Regions from separate parts of the Arthrobacter monumenti genome, predicted to be linked through region 4. Evidence: riboswitches for the same ligand, from Rfam matches in the RefSeq annotation. Region 4 holds a riboswitch; each other region holds the start of a gene.
The links. A riboswitch is a leader RNA that binds a small molecule or an ion and turns the genes downstream of it on or off. The one in region 4 is predicted to bind S-adenosylmethionine.
Positions count from the first base shown of each region.

Region 1: linked by a shared signal. The riboswitch ahead of ACX80B_RS06740 (hypothetical protein) and the one ahead of ACX80B_RS06020 (MFS transporter) in region 4 are both predicted to bind S-adenosylmethionine.
Region 2: linked by a shared signal. The riboswitch ahead of ACX80B_RS03735 (bifunctional o-acetylhomoserine/o-acetylserine sulfhydrylase) and the one ahead of ACX80B_RS06020 (MFS transporter) in region 4 are both predicted to bind S-adenosylmethionine.
Region 3: linked by a shared signal. The riboswitch ahead of ACX80B_RS03345 (OsmC family protein) and the one ahead of ACX80B_RS06020 (MFS transporter) in region 4 are both predicted to bind S-adenosylmethionine.

Region 1 is NZ_JBTNCY010000004.1:21,978-26,174, forward strand. Features, by position in the region: gene ACX80B_RS06730 (matrixin family metalloprotease) at 1-553, opposite strand, end outside; gene ACX80B_RS06735 (VIT1/CCC1 transporter family protein) at 594-1,721, opposite strand; gene ACX80B_RS06740 (hypothetical protein) at 2,160-2,516, opposite strand; SAM riboswitch class IV at 2,532-2,655, opposite strand; gene ACX80B_RS06745 (DnaJ family domain-containing protein) at 2,746-3,384, opposite strand; gene ACX80B_RS06750 (BCCT family transporter) at 3,533-4,197, opposite strand, start outside.
Region 2 is NZ_JBTNCY010000002.1:179,318-183,514, forward strand. Features, by position in the region: gene metX (homoserine O-acetyltransferase MetX) at 1-143, opposite strand, end outside; gene ACX80B_RS03735 (bifunctional o-acetylhomoserine/o-acetylserine sulfhydrylase) at 278-1,648, opposite strand; SAM riboswitch class IV at 1,659-1,825, opposite strand; gene ACX80B_RS03740 (VOC family protein) at 1,965-2,603, shown strand; gene ACX80B_RS03745 (hypothetical protein) at 2,989-3,972, shown strand; gene ACX80B_RS03750 (CPBP family intramembrane glutamic endopeptidase) at 4,141-4,197, opposite strand, start outside.
Region 3 is NZ_JBTNCY010000002.1:97,335-101,531, forward strand. Features, by position in the region: gene rlmN (23S rRNA (adenine(2503)-C(2))-methyltransferase RlmN) at 3-1,214, shown strand; gene ACX80B_RS03340 (EamA family transporter) at 1,211-2,134, shown strand; SAM riboswitch class IV at 2,319-2,440, shown strand; gene ACX80B_RS03345 (OsmC family protein) at 2,476-3,015, shown strand; gene ACX80B_RS03350 (NAD-dependent succinate-semialdehyde dehydrogenase) at 3,196-4,197, opposite strand, start outside.
Region 4 is NZ_JBTNCY010000003.1:265,440-269,636, reverse strand. Features, by position in the region: gene ACX80B_RS06025 (LLM class flavin-dependent oxidoreductase) at 1-843, opposite strand, end outside; gene ACX80B_RS06020 (MFS transporter) at 857-2,275, opposite strand; SAM riboswitch class IV at 2,241-2,365, opposite strand; gene ACX80B_RS06015 (acyl-CoA dehydrogenase family protein) at 2,434-3,651, opposite strand; SAM riboswitch class I at 3,715-3,803, opposite strand; gene ACX80B_RS06010 (DUF47 domain-containing protein) at 4,187-4,197, shown strand, end outside.

The DNA of each region.
Region 1 (4,197 bases), on a different contig from region 4:
CGACCTGGAACGTGGTCCCATCCGAGTCGAAGGTATCCAACGTGCCGCTGGCGGCGCCTGGATCCTGCGGCGCGGTGCCGAAGCCGGCCTGGGGAATGAGCGATTGACCCGAGTAGAACCAGGCACCGATGGTCAGTGCCGCAACGGTGAGCAATACCATGAGTCCGCGGAACCGGCGGCGCGGCCTGGCAGGCGGTTGGTAGCCGTAGCCATAGCTGGGCGGCAGGTTCCGGCCTGATTTCGTGGAGCCGTAGCGTCCCGGGCTTCCTGTCCCGGCGGGCTTGTAACCGAAGGAGGGTCCTCGCGGTCCGCGGGGATGCTGGGACGGGAAATCGCTCCAAGGGCCAGGTGGTTCGGGTTCGATGCCGACGGCTTCATCCAGTGCCCACTGCGGAATCCGTCCCGAGGGGGAGCGGCGGACGCCGTCGAAAGGGACCGGGACCACTCCGTCGTCGGACCCGTTCTCTGACTCGGCACGTGGCTGATCGTCCGCTGCTCCGGACGAGCGGCGTCCGTGCCGGCGGTCGGGCGGCTCCATTGGCCCTGCGCTCATGTGTCCCCCCAAGGACTGTTAATGGCTCAATCCTACGTGACTATGCAACCGTTACGCCGAAGAGCAGACCCAGCAGATAAGTGACCGCCGCGGCGCCATAGCCAATGCCCAGTTGCCGCAGTGCCCGCTTGATCGGCGGGGCCCCTGAAAGGAGTCCGACGACGGCGCCGGTCGCCAGCAGTGCCAGCCCGACCAGGACGGCGGCGACAATCGCGGCGATAAGACCCTGCAGGCCGAAAATATAGGGCAGTACCGGCATGATGGCGCCGGACGCGAAAAAGCAGAAACTGGAAATGGCTGCGCCCCAGCCGGTTCCAACCGCTTCATGCTCCTCACGTTTACTTTCAACCTCGGGTTCCTGCAGGGACAGGCTCGGATCACAATCGCAGCTGTAGATACCCATCCGCTCGGCGGCCCGGTGCTCGGCTGCCTCCTGGGACATGCCGCGGGCCCGGTACACCAGCACCAGCTCATTCGAGTCGATATCCAGCTGGGATGCGGCCGTGAGCGTGATCTGGGTCGGCCGCGATGCGCGCAGCAATTCCCGCTGTGAACGCACCGAAACGTATTCGCCTGCACCCATGGACAGTGCGCCGGCGAGCAGACCTGAGATGCCGGCGGCGAGCACGATTCCACTGCCGACTCCGGTGGCGCTCATTCCGATGACGAGGGCCAGATTGGATACCAGTCCGTCGTTGGCCCCAAAGACGGCCGCCCGGAACGAGCCGGACAAGCGGTTCCGGCCCCGGGTGGCAAGACCACGGACGACTTCCTCATGGATCTGCTCGTCGGCAGCCATGGCGGCCGTGGCGTCGTCGTCGTTGGCGTAGGGCGAGCGGCCCTCCGCGCGCTGAGCGAGGGCGAGGACAAAGACGGATCCGAACCGTTTGGCGAGGTAGCCGAGGACGCGGTTGCGCACCGACGGCCGGCGGGGGGTGCCGGCGTGTTCGCCGAGCAGGGCCAGCCAGTGCTGCTCGTGCCGGCCTTCTGCCTCGGCCAAAGCGAGCAGGATGGAACGTTCCTCACCCCTGCGTTTGCGGGCCAAGTACCGGTAGACGGCGGCTTCGGCGCGTTCATCCGCGAGGTACTGCTCCCATCGGCGGACATCCGATGCGGACGGCTCGGGCCGCTCGGGTCTGTCCGGGGCGGGGGATTGGGGGTCGGTCACAGCTTACGCTCCTGATCGGCAGACCGGCCGTGGTGAATAGCTACACTCCGGCCAGTCAACAGCCGGCGGAAACCGGCTCTATTCGTTCTGACCGAAGGTCTCGCTCGCCCAGGGTTGCTGGGTGGGCTGCCGGGCGGCCCATGAGGGCTACCAGTATGTCGACAGACCGCTGCGCCTGAGTTCCGGCGGGCCGGATTCCAAGCAGTGGGAGCTACTCCCCTTCGCGGCCTCCATTCTACAGGACCGGCACGACGGCGGGCCATTCCACCCGCCGTCGCACCGGTTTAGGGTGTGTCCGCCGTCGCACCTCCCGGCGTCGCTCTGCACGCCAGCCCAATATTCGTTATCCCGCACTGGGCACAAACAGACTGTGCCCACGACGCAGCATCGAACTGTGGGCTGGCCTAACGGTTACTCGACCAGATCCGCTGCCACGGCTCAGCCCGACTGGGCCTGCGTCAGCGGAATGAGGCTGAAGTGGACGGGTTCGCCGGCACGGTTTTCGTGGCTGGCGACCGTGATGGTCAGGACCTCCAGGTACGGGTTCCACTGCGCCGGCCGGATCGCCTGCCGCAGGGCATCCTCGATCCGCCAAGGCTCCGGGTGGAAGTGTTCCTCCCAGCCGCGCGGAACGGCGAAACCAATAGTGCCATTCAGCAAATCGATGGCAGGCAGCACGCTGATCTGCTTCGTGGCCTGTGGAGGAAGAGTGGGTTCCGGAACATTCAGGTCCGCCGGGTCAATGCAGTAGTCGGCAGAAGTCCCGGGGGAAAGTACGGAAGTATCGCTGGACATGGCCAGCTCCTTTCGGAGTTGCTCTTGCCCGCAACGGTTGATGCAGGCCGCTTCGTCATCCGAACCACCCAAGAACATGGGGTTGGTGCGTGGCCAAGTCGGAGCTTGTTGCTCGGTGGAGCGGCCACATCTCGTGAAGCTTTCTAGAACTCTAGCGGACGACGGCGGCTTCCGTCACGGATTGCGAAGTATTACGCGCCGCGGGTCTCGCCGGTAGGACGCCGAACACCTAGCCGTGTTCAGGGCGCGTGTCCCCCCGGTCCTCGCGACGCCGTCGCCACCACGGACGGCGCCCGGCCTTACCTCCGGTATGGTCCGCGAAGGAGGGGCCGGATCTGGCCGTCCGGCGTTCACGCCACCGTGCAACTTCCCGTTCTATGTCCCGGGTCGGCGTTACCACCGGTGGGCCGCCGAGCAGTTGGCGTCGTGCTTCGATCACACGCGCGTTGAAGTCCGACACCGTTTCACGGACGCCGCGCTCGGATACCTGCTCGTCAAGCCGATCGTCGAGCCCGGCGTCTTCCGTCCGCAGCAAATAAGCGGCTGGCCCGAGCCCCTTAATCTGTTCCCGCTCGATAAGGCCTTTGACCCACCAATCGGGGTCGAGGCTGGTGCCCCACCGGGGGAGAGGTTTACCGGCAAGGGATGGCGGTTCGGAGCCGGAATCGGACTGCAGGGGTTCTTGAGCGGATGGGGCTGAACCAACCGATTGAGTCGAGCCGGATGATTGAGCTGATGGAGCCGGCGCGTCCGACTCGCCCTCCTCGGCCCTGTCGCTCTCCTCGACCGGGCGCCCCTCCGCCTGGCGCGCGGCGCGGTACCGGGCGGCCCGCCACAACGGATCGTCCTGCTTACGCTTCTTCGTCATCGGCTCCAGCCACCTCCGGCGTACTTCAGTGCCGTTTAGTGCCCGCCCCAGTCCTGCGGCACCAGTTCAACCATTCTAGTTCCGCCGCCCGACGACGAAAGGCGGGACCACGTTGCCGTGACCCCGCCCTTTGGCCGAACCAGTGTCGTTACGGACGGCTGCCGGTCGGTTCCTCGTGATTCTCGTCGACGGCGATGTCTTCGACAGTCAACGCTTCGATCCGCTGAGGCCTTTCATGCTTCCGCAGCCGTTTGACCAGGTTGGCGAACATGATGATCAGCACGAACGCCAGCGGAAAGGCTCCAATGATGGTTCCTGTCTGTACCGTGCCGATCACCGAGATCCCGCCCAGCGTCAGCAAGGCCACGGTGATCGCGGCAATGCTGACCACCAGGATTACCCGGAAGCTCCGGCTGGGCGTCTTGGACGAGGCCACGAAACCGGAGAGTGCGTGCACCCCGGAATCCAACGAGGTGATGTAGTACGTGGCCACCAGAATCGTGGCCACGACCAGCAGCACCGTTCCGACAACGGGAACGTAGTCGAGCATCGCAAACAGACCGCTCTCGGTGCTCTCCGCGACCTCTCCCGAGATCGCGCCGTCGTTGTTGTTGTCGTAGTAAAGGGCGGCGCCGCCAAGGATGCCGATCCAGACCATCACGATGACGGAGGGAATCACCGTCACGCCGAGCACGAATTCCTTGATCGTCCTGCCCTTGGAGATCCGGGCGATGAAGGGTCCGACGAATGCGGAGAAAGCGATCACCCAGCACCAAATGAAGACCGTCCACCAGCCATTCCAGCTGTCCTGCC
Region 2 (4,197 bases), on a different contig from region 4:
ACGACGCCGGGCAGCTCACCACCGGCCTCCAGCGGCAGGGTGCCGATCGGCAACAGCTGCAGAACGCCGTCGGGCGCGGCCTTATTGGGTTGGCGTTCCGCTGACGGCGTTTCCGAACCCGGGGCGCCGTCGTCGGGAAGCAGCCATAGTCCACCCTGCTGCGGCCACGAACCTGCCGCTGCGCGCGCTTCTGCGTGCAGTGGGTCATGAGCAGGCGCGCCAGCCCCGTCCAACGGAGCCGGCTCCTTCCATCCCCTTCGCAGTTGGGACGACGTGCTCACTCTGCCTTGGCCGCCCTGAAGCCGGCATCCAGGTCAGCCAGGATGTCCTCAATGTTCTCAAGCCCCACCGACAGTCTGACCAGTCCCGGTGAAACACCGGCGGCGACCTGCTCCTGATCGGAGAGCTGGCTGTGCGTGGTAGACGCCGGATGAATGACCAACGACCGGACGTCACCGATGTTGGCCACGTGCGAATGCAGCTCCAGCGCGTCGACGAAGCGCTTGCCGGCTTCCAGCCCGCCGTCGATATTGAAAGCGATGACCGCCGGGATTCCCTTGGGGCTGTAGGTCCGTCCCCGCTCGTACCACGGGCTGGAAGGCAGGCCTGCGTACGCGACGGACTCGACGGCGTCGTGCTTCTCAAGCCACTGTGCGACCTTCTGCCCGTTCTCCACATGCCGCTCGATCCGGAGGCTGAGGGTTTCGAGGCCCTGGGCGATCAGGAACGCGTTCATCGGCGCGACGGCGGAACCGAGGTCGCGCAGCAGCTGCACCCGCGCCTTGAGAATATAGGACAGATTGGCGCCGAGCGCTCCGCCTTCGCCGAGGTCGCGGCCAAAGACCAGCCCGTTGTAGGTCGGGTCCGGGTCGTTGAAGCCGGGGAACCGCTCAGGGTCCTGCGTGTAGTCGAACTTGCCGGCGTCGACAATTACGCCCGCGATGGCGTTGCCGTGCCCGCCCAGGTATTTGGTCGCTGAATGAACGACGACGTCGGCGCCCCACTCGATCGGCCGGATCAGGTACGGCGTGGCCAGGGTGTTGTCCACAATCAGCGGCACGCCGGCCTGGTGCGCGACCGTGCTGACACCCTCGATGTCGAGCACGTCCTGGCGTGGATTCGAGACCGACTCGGCGAAGAACGCCTTCGTGTTGGGCCGGACGGCATCGCGCCACTGGTCCAGATTGTCCGGATCCGCCACGAAACTGACCTCAATGCCCAGCTTGCGGAGCGTGTGCTGGAGCAGGTTGTAGCTGCCGCCGTACAGGCTGGGGCTGGCAACAATGTGATCGCCCGATTCGGCGACATTGAGAATCGAGTAGGTGGTGGCTGCCTGCCCGGAAGCGACGAGCAGAGCGCCGACGCCGCCTTCCAGGCTGGCGATGCGTGCCTCGACTGCTTCAGAGGTGGGATTGCCGATCCGGCTGTAGATCGGGCCGAGCTCGGCCAGGGCAAACCGGTCGGCGGCCTGCTTCGCGCTGTCGAAGACGAACGACGTCGTTTGGTAGATAGGCAGCGCCCGTGCGCCTGTTGCTGAATCCGGCTCTTGGCCAACATGGATCTGGCGGGTTTCAAAAGACCAGTTATTGCTCATGGAAGACTCCTGTCGATCGGGGCCGACAGAGCTTGGCTGGAACGTGCATTCCAGCACGAGATGTGACCCGCGCTTGCACTCAACCTTCTGGCTGAATGCCAGGTCTTCACCCGGGGCACCCCACCGCGGATGGAGGGTTGCCGGTCAGCAAGCCGGGGCATTGAATCTCATTCCCGTCCGCGCGGTTAAACCACGCCGGCGGTCTACAAGACTCTGCTGACACTCATGACCTGATTCAAGTGTGGGAAATGAATCGGCGGAGGGCAAGAATATGACATGAAGTGGCGTAACAATTACGTGCCGAGGGGTCTTGGACCGGCATTAGGTTGGCCTAAGTCGAGACGCGAATCACAACGTGTAAAGATGAACTATGCGCTTGGATCACATCTCATATGCCTGTGGACCTGACGGACTCGCCGCGACAGCTGAAAGGGTCGCCGACGCCCTCGGAATAGATGCCGTAAAGGGTGGTGTCCATCCTCGTTTCGGTACCCGGAACATGATCTTTCCCCTGACCGATGGCCACTATGCCGAAGTGGTGGAAGTGCTGGATCATCCGGCCTCGGACAAGGCGCCTTTTGGGCAGGCCGTCCGGGCCCGCTCGGAAGCCGGCGGCGGTTGGATGGGCTGGTGCGTTGCGGTCGATGACCTGACTCCGTTTGAACAACGCCTGGGCCGTGAATCCGTCCCCGGCAACCGCAAATTCCCCGACGGACGGGAGCTGGTCTGGCGGCAGATCGGCATCAAGGGTCTGATCGCCGACCCCCAGGTCCCCTACATGCTTAAGTGGGAGGGCGACCCGGATCTGCACCCTTCCAACGCACGGCAAAACGACGTGAAGCTGACCTCCCTGACCATCGCCGGCTCCGCCGCACGGGTTACGGAATGGCTCGGGACCGACGTCGGAAACCCGCTGGACGACGTAAAGGTCGAGTGGATGGCTCCGAACGGTACTCCGGGCATCATGTCCGCGAAGTTCGAAACTCCTACTGGCACCGTCGAGATCTAGCAGATCCTTCCTCGCCACCTTCCTTTGCTTCAGTTTGGGACAATTCGACAGGCGCGCGCATGTCGAATTGTCCCGGATTGAAGCTTTTCGCCGCTCTGGCTCCAGAACCGTGTATTCATCTGTCCAGTGACGCCGGTACCGGCCCTGTCGCCGACCTCAGTACTACACCGTTGTACCTACACCGTTCGCCACGCTCCTAGTTCGGACCCGTCCGCCACGCCCTAGTCATGAGCGATCCGCCACGCTCCAAGTCGATACCCGTCCGCACTCCCGGTTATCCGCCACGCTGATCGGTTCTCCTCCACAGAGGCGGGACACTGATGGGTTTTCCACGTCCAGGAAGATGGCGCTGTCGCTGGTCGGTGCCATACAGCACGCTGGAATCATGGCGAACGCTCTCATATCCGTCAGCGACTACGAACGAGCCGGAGAGAATCGAAGATCACTCGCACGTCAGGTGCAGCGTGGCGTCTTGGTCCGGGTAAGACCTGGTATCTATGCTCCCGCCCGCGAATGGCAGGACCTCACATGGTGGGACCAGTACCGTCTGAAAGTTGAAGCAGTCGCTCAAGGACCGGCATCCGATCCCATTTTTTCACGGCAGTCGGCAGCTTCGGTATGGGGCATTCCGTTTTTCGGTGCCAAGAACCATGTCCACGTCCAGGTTGGACCGTCTACCCATGGCCGTTTGAGCGCAGGCGTCCAAAGCCACCGGGACCTGGAATTGGAATCACCGGTCCAACGCAAGGAATTGTGGGTTACTACGCGTGCGCAAACTGTCATCGAGTTGGCCCTTTCGGTTCCGTTTCCACAAGCCGTCGCCGCCGCCGATCATGTGCTCAACGCAGACAGCGAGGAGTTGTTGGAATCACTCAGTAAGAACGAAATAATGGCCATCGCGGAACGACTGAATTCAAAGACCAAATTCAAGCGGGTTTCAAACGTCATGCGCTTTGCGGACGTACGCTCAGGTTCTCCCGGCGAATCCGCGAGTCGAGCCAATATGTATCTCGAAGGGTTCGTTCAGCCGGAGCTGCAGTACCGTGTCGAGGATGAGGACGGGTCATTGATCGGGATCAGTGACTTCTACTGGGAGGAGTTACGGCTGCTCGGTGAATACGACGGTCTGGCCAAGTACTCCCGTAATGAGTTTCTTCAGGGCAATCTGCCATCCGACATCCTGAACGCAGAAAAAGTCCGTGAGGATGCCATGCGGATGACCGGGCGCGGGATGGTCCGGTGGTTGTGGTCCGACGTGTGGGGTGCCGGACCTGATGCACCACCCAATCTTCCGGCGAAGCTGCGGGCAGCAGGACTGGCAACGGATAAGCGAAAACACCTCTGGTCCCCCGGACAGGAGCGGCGCTAGGACATCTTGGCTTCAGGTTGGGACATTAGCCATGCGCGCGCATGTCTAAATGTCCCGGATTGAAGCAGAAGCAGATCCGGAGGTGGTATTACCTGACCGGGCGGGGGCAGGGAACCCAACCAGTTCGGGGTCCCCTTCAGCGCGGGACCCTCTCCAACCTCTCCGGAGTTAGCCCAAGCCGAGGGCGTCGCCGAAGAGGGTGAAGCCGACGAACGCACCAATATC
Region 3 (4,197 bases), on a different contig from region 4:
CGATGTCTACCATAAATACCCCCGCTTCCGAAGCGCGCCCCCAAGTCCGCCCTGCCGCCGAGGGCTGGGAGCAGGCCGTAGCTCCTGACGGCCGTCCCGAATTGCAGTTCAAGTCGCCGCGGGTGAAGCAGCCTTCCGCGCACTTGGCGGACATGACCATGGCCGAACGCCAGGCAAAGGTTGCCGAGCTGGGCTACCCCGCGTTCCGCGCGAAGCAGCTGTCGACGCATTACTTCAATCACTACACCACCGACCCGGCCCACATGACTGACCTGCCGCTGCAGGGCCGGGACGAGCTGGCCTCGGCAATGTTCCCGCCGCTGCTGACCCAGGTCAAGAAACTCACCACCGACAACGGCGACACGATCAAGTTCCTCTGGCGGTTGTTCGACGGCGCCCTGGTTGAGTCCGTGTTGATGCGTTATCCCGGCCGGATCACCCTGTGCGTATCGTCGCAGTGCGGCTGCGGGATGAACTGCCCGTTCTGTGCGACCGGTCAGGCTGGGCTGACGCGGAATATGTCGTCCGCGGAAATCGTGGACCAGATTGTCGCTGCCAACCGTGCCATCGCCGACGGTGATCTTGGTGGGCTGCGCCGCGACGGCGGGCACGACGCCGAGCGGGTCACCAATATCGTTTTCATGGGAATGGGCGAACCGCTGGCCAACTACAAGCGCGTGCTGACCGCCGTACGCCGGATGGTCGACCCTGCTCCGCTGGGGCTGGGCATGTCCGCGCGGAACATCACCATCTCCACGGTGGGACTCGTGCCGGCAATCAACAAGCTGGCCGCCGAGGAACTGCCCGTCACGTTCGCACTGTCCCTGCATGCTCCGGACGACGAGTTGCGCGACGAGCTCATCCCGGTCAACAGCCGCTGGAAGGTCGACGAGGCGATCGACGCCGCGTACAACTACTACCGCACCACCGGACGCAGGGTCTCCATCGAGTATGCCTTGATCAAGGATATGAACGACCACGCCTGGCGCGCCGACCTGCTGGCGAAGAAGCTCAACAAGCGCGGCCGCGGCTGGGTGCACGTGAACCCGATCCCGCTGAACCCGACGCCCGGTTCAATCTGGACGGCTTCGGAGAAAGACGTGGCGCAGGAATTCATCGACCGGTTGATCGCCGCCGGCATCCCGACCACGCTGCGCGATACTCGCGGTGAGGAGATCGACGGCGCCTGCGGGCAGCTCGCCGCGGCCGAATGATAACGGCCGGGGACGTACGTGCCCGTTTGGGGCACCGGTCCACCGGACTCATCGCCGCTCTCGCGGTGCTGCTGGGATCGCTCGGCATCCAGATTTCATCCATGGTGTCGTTTTCGCTGTTCGACTCCTACAGCACAATGGCCGTCTCCGGGCTGCGGATGGTCATAGCCGCCGTCGTACTGCTGGCCATTACCCGGCCCAATCTCCGCGCCCTGGGTAAAGCTGACTGGAGTGGCATCCTGGTCTTCGGCATAGCGATGGCGGCAATGAACGTCTTCTTCTACCTGGCGCTGAGCCGGCTGCCGCTCGGCGTCGCGGTGACACTGGAATTCCTCGGTGCCTTCAGTGTGGCGATGCTCGCAGCGCGCCGGCTCCGGGATGGCATGTTTGCGCTCGTCGCGCTGGTGGGAGTGGCGCTAATTGCCGGCCCCGCGGCCAACTTCGACGCGCTGGGGTACCTGTTCGGGCTGGGTGCAGCTGCCGCATTCGCCATCTATACCGTCATGTCGGCGCGCATCGGCACGGCATCGGAAGCCAGCTCCGGGCTCAAGGGGTTGGCGCTGTCGGTGTCTGTCGCCGCCGTCGTACTACTGCCTTTTTCCGTCCCGCAGATCCCGCTCGTGGATGCGCCCGACTGGGGACTGCTGGCGCTGAGCGGACTGCTCGGAGTGGCTTTCACCTTCTCCATGGATGTGTTCGCGGCGCAACTGACCTCTGCCGCGACGGTTGGCGTGCTGTTCAGCATTGACCCTGTGACCGGCGCGCTGGTGGGTGCGTTGCTGATGGGGCAAAGCCTGTCCGCCACGGCGTACGTCGGGATCGTGATGGTGGCTGCTTCCGGCGCCTTTGTGATCTGGCGGACCAACCGTGCAGCCGCCAAATTTGCAGCAGTTCAGGGACGGGACGACGACGGCGGGTAGCGGGACAGTGCGTAAGTCACTAGGGCCGGCCTAAATTCCTTCCCCGGCGGGCGTATCTGGAAATTTGACGAGCGACGCGGCTTGTCCGGGCACTTGGCGCGGCCGCCGTCGTCGTTATCCATGTTGCCTTTTGTTACTCCGCCCGGTTGAATTCGCCGCCGTTGAGCGCGCAGAATCGAAACAGAATCAAGAGTCCCGACCGTAAGCCCTGGCTGGTCGGGCGGCAACCCTCTCGCTGTAGCGGGGTGCCCCAGGTGACGATTCGACGCCGGCCCGGTGATGAAACGGGAGGCGTAAGTATGGCGACGTGCCTGGCATGCGCCACGACACGAGAGGGACTCATGACTGAGACCGCAGTTCAAGACCTAACCACTTACCGCGCAGACCGGCTGAATGAGGCCGGTGACTTCTGGGACCGCCGGATTTCCGACGATGCCTCCAACGCGAAGCTGACCTACACGGCCAGCGGCGAAGCGGTGGGATCGGTTGCCACCCGGATCAGCGCAGGGAAACACGAATTTCTCGTCGATGAGCCGGCGGGACTGGCCGGCGATGACGAAGCGGCGAGCCCGGTGGAAGTTGCCTTGGGCGCGTTGATCTCCTGCCAGGTTGTGGTCTACCGGTTGTACGGGCACCAGCTCGGCATCACAGTGGATGGGGTCGACATCGAAGCCGAGGGGGATCTGGACGTGCGGGGAATCTTCGGCAAGGACGACGCCGTACGTCCGGGCTTCAGCGAAGTCCGGTTGAAGATCAACATCAGCGGCCCGGAATCGGCCGAACGGTACGATGAACTGCGCCAGGCCGTCGATGCGCACTGCCCGGTGCTGGACCTGCTCAGCAACCCGACGCCGGTGACGAGCGAGGTCGTCAAGGTCTAGGTTCGGTGGCATCCGAGCCCGCCCTGACGCCGAAATAGCCCCTCCCCCGCCGAGGTAGCGGGTTGCGAGGAACTATTTCACGGGTCGACCGCTACCTCGCGGGTAAGGTCGCGGTTCGGGCGCTCCCTCCCGGGTCGGGCGATACTTCGCGGGTCGGGCGATACTTCGCGGGGCGGGGCGCTACTTCTTTTTCGCCGCCGTCTTCACCATCTTCTTGTTCACGAACTCATCCATGCCGTACTTGCCGAGCTCGCGGCCAATGCCGGAACGCTTCACGCCGCCAAATGGCAGCTCGGCAGCGGTGCCGGCCGGTTCGTTGATGAAGACCATTCCGGTCTCCAGCCGGGACGCAATTTCCTTGGCCTGCTCCGGATCGGCGGTCTGCACGGAGGCGCTGAGCCCGTAGGCGGTGTTGTTGGCCATCTCCACGGCCTCCTCCGGCCCGGACACCTTGTACAGCACGGCGACGGGGCCGAACAGCTCCTCGGTGTAGGCACGCATTTCCTTGGTGACACCGGTCAGGATCGTCGGCTGGTACCAGGCGCCGTCGCGCTCAATGGGCTCACCGCCAGCCAGGACTGTGGCGCCCTTGTCGATGGCGTCCTGGACCTGGGCGGCCAGTCCGTCACGGGCTGCCACGGACGACAGCGGACCGACGAAGGTGGAGTCCTCGGACGGGTCCCCGACGGCGATGCCGCTGACGGCGTTGGTGAACTGTTCGGCGAACTCGTCGTAGATCTTCTCGTCCACAATGATCCGCTTCGCGGCGTTGCAGGCCTGCCCGGTGTTGCCGAAGCGCCCGATCATCGCCAGCTTCGCCGCCTTCTTCGGGTCGGCCGAGTCCAGCACCAGGAACGGGTCGGACCCGCCGAGTTCGAGCACAACCTTCTTCAGGTTCCGCCCGGCGACCTCCGCCACTGCAGCACCGGCACGCTCGGAACCGGTGAGCGAGACGCCCTGCACGCGCGGGTCGGCGATGATGTCCGCCGCCTGGTCGTTGCTGGCAAAGACGTTCACGTACGCACCCTCGGGGGCACCGGCGTCGATGAAGATCTGCTCCATGGCGAGCGCCGATTCCGGGCACTGCGGGGCGTGCTTGAGGATAATGGTGTTGCCGTTCATCAGGTTGGGCCCGGCGAACCGCGCCACCTGATAGTACGGGAAGTTCCACGGCATGATGCC
Region 4 (4,197 bases):
TGCCATCGCGAAAATCTTGACGGCGTCCCGCTGCCGCCCGGACGATGCAAGTCCATCCCGCACAGAGTCCACCCATGTCCGGGTCATTTCCGGTGTGTAGCCGCTGAAGAAGATGGCTTCCGCATGCTTGGCGGCAAATTCCCTCCCGCGGGAGGACGCGCCAGCTTGGAACAGCAGCGGTGTGCGCTGGGGCGACGGCTCGACCAACGCAGGGCCGGGAACCTGGAACGCGCTGCCTTGATGGCCGATACCCCGGACTTTCTCCGGGTCGGTGTAGACATTGGCCTCGGTATCCACGGTGACTGCGTCGTCGTCGAACGACCCCTCCAGCAGCTTATAGACAACGTCCATGTATTCTTCGGCCCGGTCATAACGCTCGTCGTGCGGTATTTGTGCATTCAGTCCGAGGTTGCGGGCAGCGGAATCCTGGTAGGAGGTGACGATGTTCCATGCCACCCGTCCACCGGTCAGATGATCCAGGGTGCCCAGCCGCCGCGCCAGCAGATAGGGATGCTCGTAGGTCACCGAAGCCGTCACGCCGAATCCGATTCTGTGGGTCGCCTGCGCCAGGGCGGAGACCAGCAGCATCGGATCAAGCTGCGGAAACTGGATGCCACCGCGCACGGATTCCTCCGCGGAGCCGCCGAATACGTCGTACTGGCCCAGGATGTCGGCGAAGAAGATGCCGTGGAAGCCGCCTTCCTCCAGGGTTTGGGCCAGTGAGGTCCAATAATCCAGCTCGGTGTAGCGCCGGCCCTCATCCCGGTGATGCCGCCATAGCCCCGGGGATTGATGGGATGGCACGAGCATTTCGAAGGCGTTGAACAGCAGCGGTTTTGGCACGAAGGTGCGCTCCTTAGAATTTGTCGGGAAGGTTCTTGTCCTGCGCGTACTCCCGCGCCGGATCCTTGGCGGCTGCGGCGGCTACCGCCGACAACGCGGCCAGCAGAGTGATGTAAGCGCAAATCAGCCAAGGCCCGCCGTTACCGAGTTGCAGCAGCGACGCGGCGACGAAGGGCGTGAGTCCACCGCCGAGCACCGCACCAATCTGGTACCCGAGGGAAACGCCGCTGTAACGCACGTTCAGCGGGAACTGCTCGGCAAACCACGCCGCCTGGACCCCATACATCGAATCGTGCAGGATACTGACTCCAACAAACATCACCAGCGGCAGCAGGACGAGCGGTCCGTGGTCGAGGAACCAGAAGAATGGCCAAATAAAGATGCAGGTGGCAATCGCGCTGGTCAGGGCGATCCGCCGTCGTCCGATCTTGTCCGAGAGCCAGCCCCAGAACGGCCCCCCGGCCAGTCCGATGGCGGACACGATCAGGATGGATGTCAGGGCCGAACTGTTGTCCCCGCGGCGTTCGGCCAAATACCCGATCACGTAGACGGTCAGCAGAACGTAGAGCCCGATTTGTCCCAGGCGCAGGCCAATCGTTACCAGCACCGCCCGCGGGTGGTTCCGGAGGACTTCCCGCACCGGCGAGCGCTCGACCTTGTTCTGGCTCTGCAGCTGCCTGAATTCCGGCGCATCTTCAACACCAAGGCGGATGTACAGTCCGACGGCGACCAAGACAGCGCTCAGCAGGAAGGGAATGCGCCAGCCGAAGGCGCTGAACTGCTCGGTAGTGAACACCGCCTGACTGATCGCAAATGCCCCCGTGGCCAGCAACATGCCGGCGGACGAGCCGACCTGCGTGAAGCTGCCGAACAGCCCGCGCATCTTTCGTGGCGCGTGTTCGACGGACAGCAGTGCCGAGCCGCCCCATTCGGCACCGGCGGACAGTCCCTGCAGCAAACGCAGCAGCACCAGGCCGACGACGGCGGCAGTACCGGCAGTCGCATAGGTCGGCAAAACACCGATCAGCGTCGACGCGATGCCCATGGTCAGCAGCGAAAAGACCAGCAGCTTCTTGCGTCCGATCCGGTCTCCGAGGTGGCCGGAGATGATTCCGCCCAGCGGCCGGGCCAGGAAGCCGACGGCAAAAGTGGCGAACGAAGCCAAAATACCGGCGACAGGCGAAGATTCCGGGAAGAACTGCTGGTTAAAAATCAACGCCGAAGCCATGCCATAGAGGTAGAAGTCGTACCACTCAATGGTGGTTCCGACGAAAGCCGAAGAGAGCACGCGCTTGTTCTCACGCAATTGTGTCAGTCCGGACGGGCGCTCCTGCTCAAGGGCGGGTTGGTTCAACACCATGGAAGTTCCTTGCATCATCGGGCACTCCGCCACGGAAGCGCCGTACTTGCCGGCGGAGTCCTGTCGCTCCACACCGGCCGAATCCTCACCTGGGGCACCCCACTACAGCGTCAGAGGGTTGCCGTCCAACAAACCAGGGTTTTAGCGTTGGAGCTCTTGATTCTGCGTGTCACGCTATTTCGCTTGGATGGATGAGACAAACTCACAGGAGTAACACAACGCAACATGCGCTAACCGACGCTGCCGATGGCCCACAGCGACTGCGGGGTCGTTCCGTTGACCTCGAAGTCGCCAATCTGTTTGGCCTTGAACACAATCGGATTGTGTGTCGCGGCTGTCCGGGCATTGCGCCAGTGCCGGTCCAGTTGCTTGCTCCGGCTGGTCGCGGAGGCCCCTAAGGTGTCGAATAGCTGATCGGCGGCGTCGAGGGCCAGACGTGGCACCATCAGCTGGGCCTTGTCCACCGCCAGCTCGCCACGTTCGTAGCGTTGCTGGTCGGTGAGGTTACGACTGGGGTCCCGCGCGATATCCAGTTCCCGCGCCGCTTGCAGCACTATCGCCTCAGCGGCGAAGGCCTTCGCTGAAATCTGTCCGACCAATTGGAGAATGAGCGGGTCCTCGCGTACCGGAACGCCGGAGCCGGTATTGAATGTACGCTGACGACTCTCCACCAAGGACCGGGCATCGGCCAGGACGGCCCTCGCGATACCGGCCTCCACAGCCAGGATGATGAGTTGGAAGAAGGATTGCTCATGGCTGGTCTTGCGGCTGCGGTCGAGGACGTGGTCGTCCTCGACCTTGACGTTACGGAACGTCGTCGTGCCTGTCCCTGTCAACCGCTGGCCGAAGCCATCCCAATCGTCGTCGAGGAGGACGTTGGGGTCGGCGGTGCTGACCAGTGCGTAAACCCTTTCGTCCTGCCCCTCCACAGCAGCAGTGACCGCTATCCATTCCGAGAAGATGCTGCCGGTGCTGTAGTACTTCTGACCGTTAAGGGTCGGACCATCGTCGGTCTTGCTGATCAACGTATTCATTGTGCCCAGGGCGTTGCCGCCGCGTTCCGTCGAGGCGTTCCCGACGATTTGCCCCTTGACAATACGCGGATACCACACGTCCTTCACCCGATCCGGGGCAAAGCTCAATTGCTCAACGAAACCATAGTGCGAACGGTAGATATGGGCGACATTCGAGTCCGCCTGGGCCAATTCGATCAGCAACTGGATGAAATCGGTGAAGCTGACTCCAAATCCGTTGTGCTCCCGTGGCACGCGCAGTGCGCCAAAGCCAGCTGCGTTGAGCCTCTTGATGGAATCGAAGGGTAATTCCCGGCTTGCTTCGCGTTGCACCGCCCCGGCGGCGATCTCCTCGAAAATCGGCCGGAAGCGGTCTGCAAGCTCCTCGAAGTCAGTTGCTTCTCCGTCCGGAAACCTGCCGTACGCTGCTGCCATGATGATCCTTTCGCGGCACGGCACCCGCCGGCGGCCGGGAGAACGCCTGCGCGGCAGCCGAAATCTCCATCGGTCCTGGCGGTAGCACCGGCCTGTATAGGTGGTTGCTGCGGCTTCGTCGATCCAGGTCTCTCGGCCGCTCGGGATGGTAGCTCTCATTCGACACCATGGACTTCCCTGAAACGAAACCACTGCCGAAATTTCACGTAATGCTTCGCTGAACACGGGTAGCTGCCGGGCCGCCGCCGTCGGAAAACCGGGCTGAAAGGGCGGCGTGACTGCGTCTCATCGATACGGGTGGGCCGTTCCTGTTGACAGGGTTCGGTCGAAGTAGAAGACTGAAGGTGGTGTCGAACCGTGGCAGCCCCGGGCTCCAACTGATAGCCGCTTCGAGCGGCCTTCCGCCGAGAGGCGCTCCCGGTTCGACACCATTTTTATGCCCTTTCCGGCACTGAAGTAAAGTGGTGCCCGCAGACATTCTGCACGCGTGAGCCCGGCCCGTGGCACCATTTTTCGACAGGTGAAGGTGATGCAAGTGAAGTTACG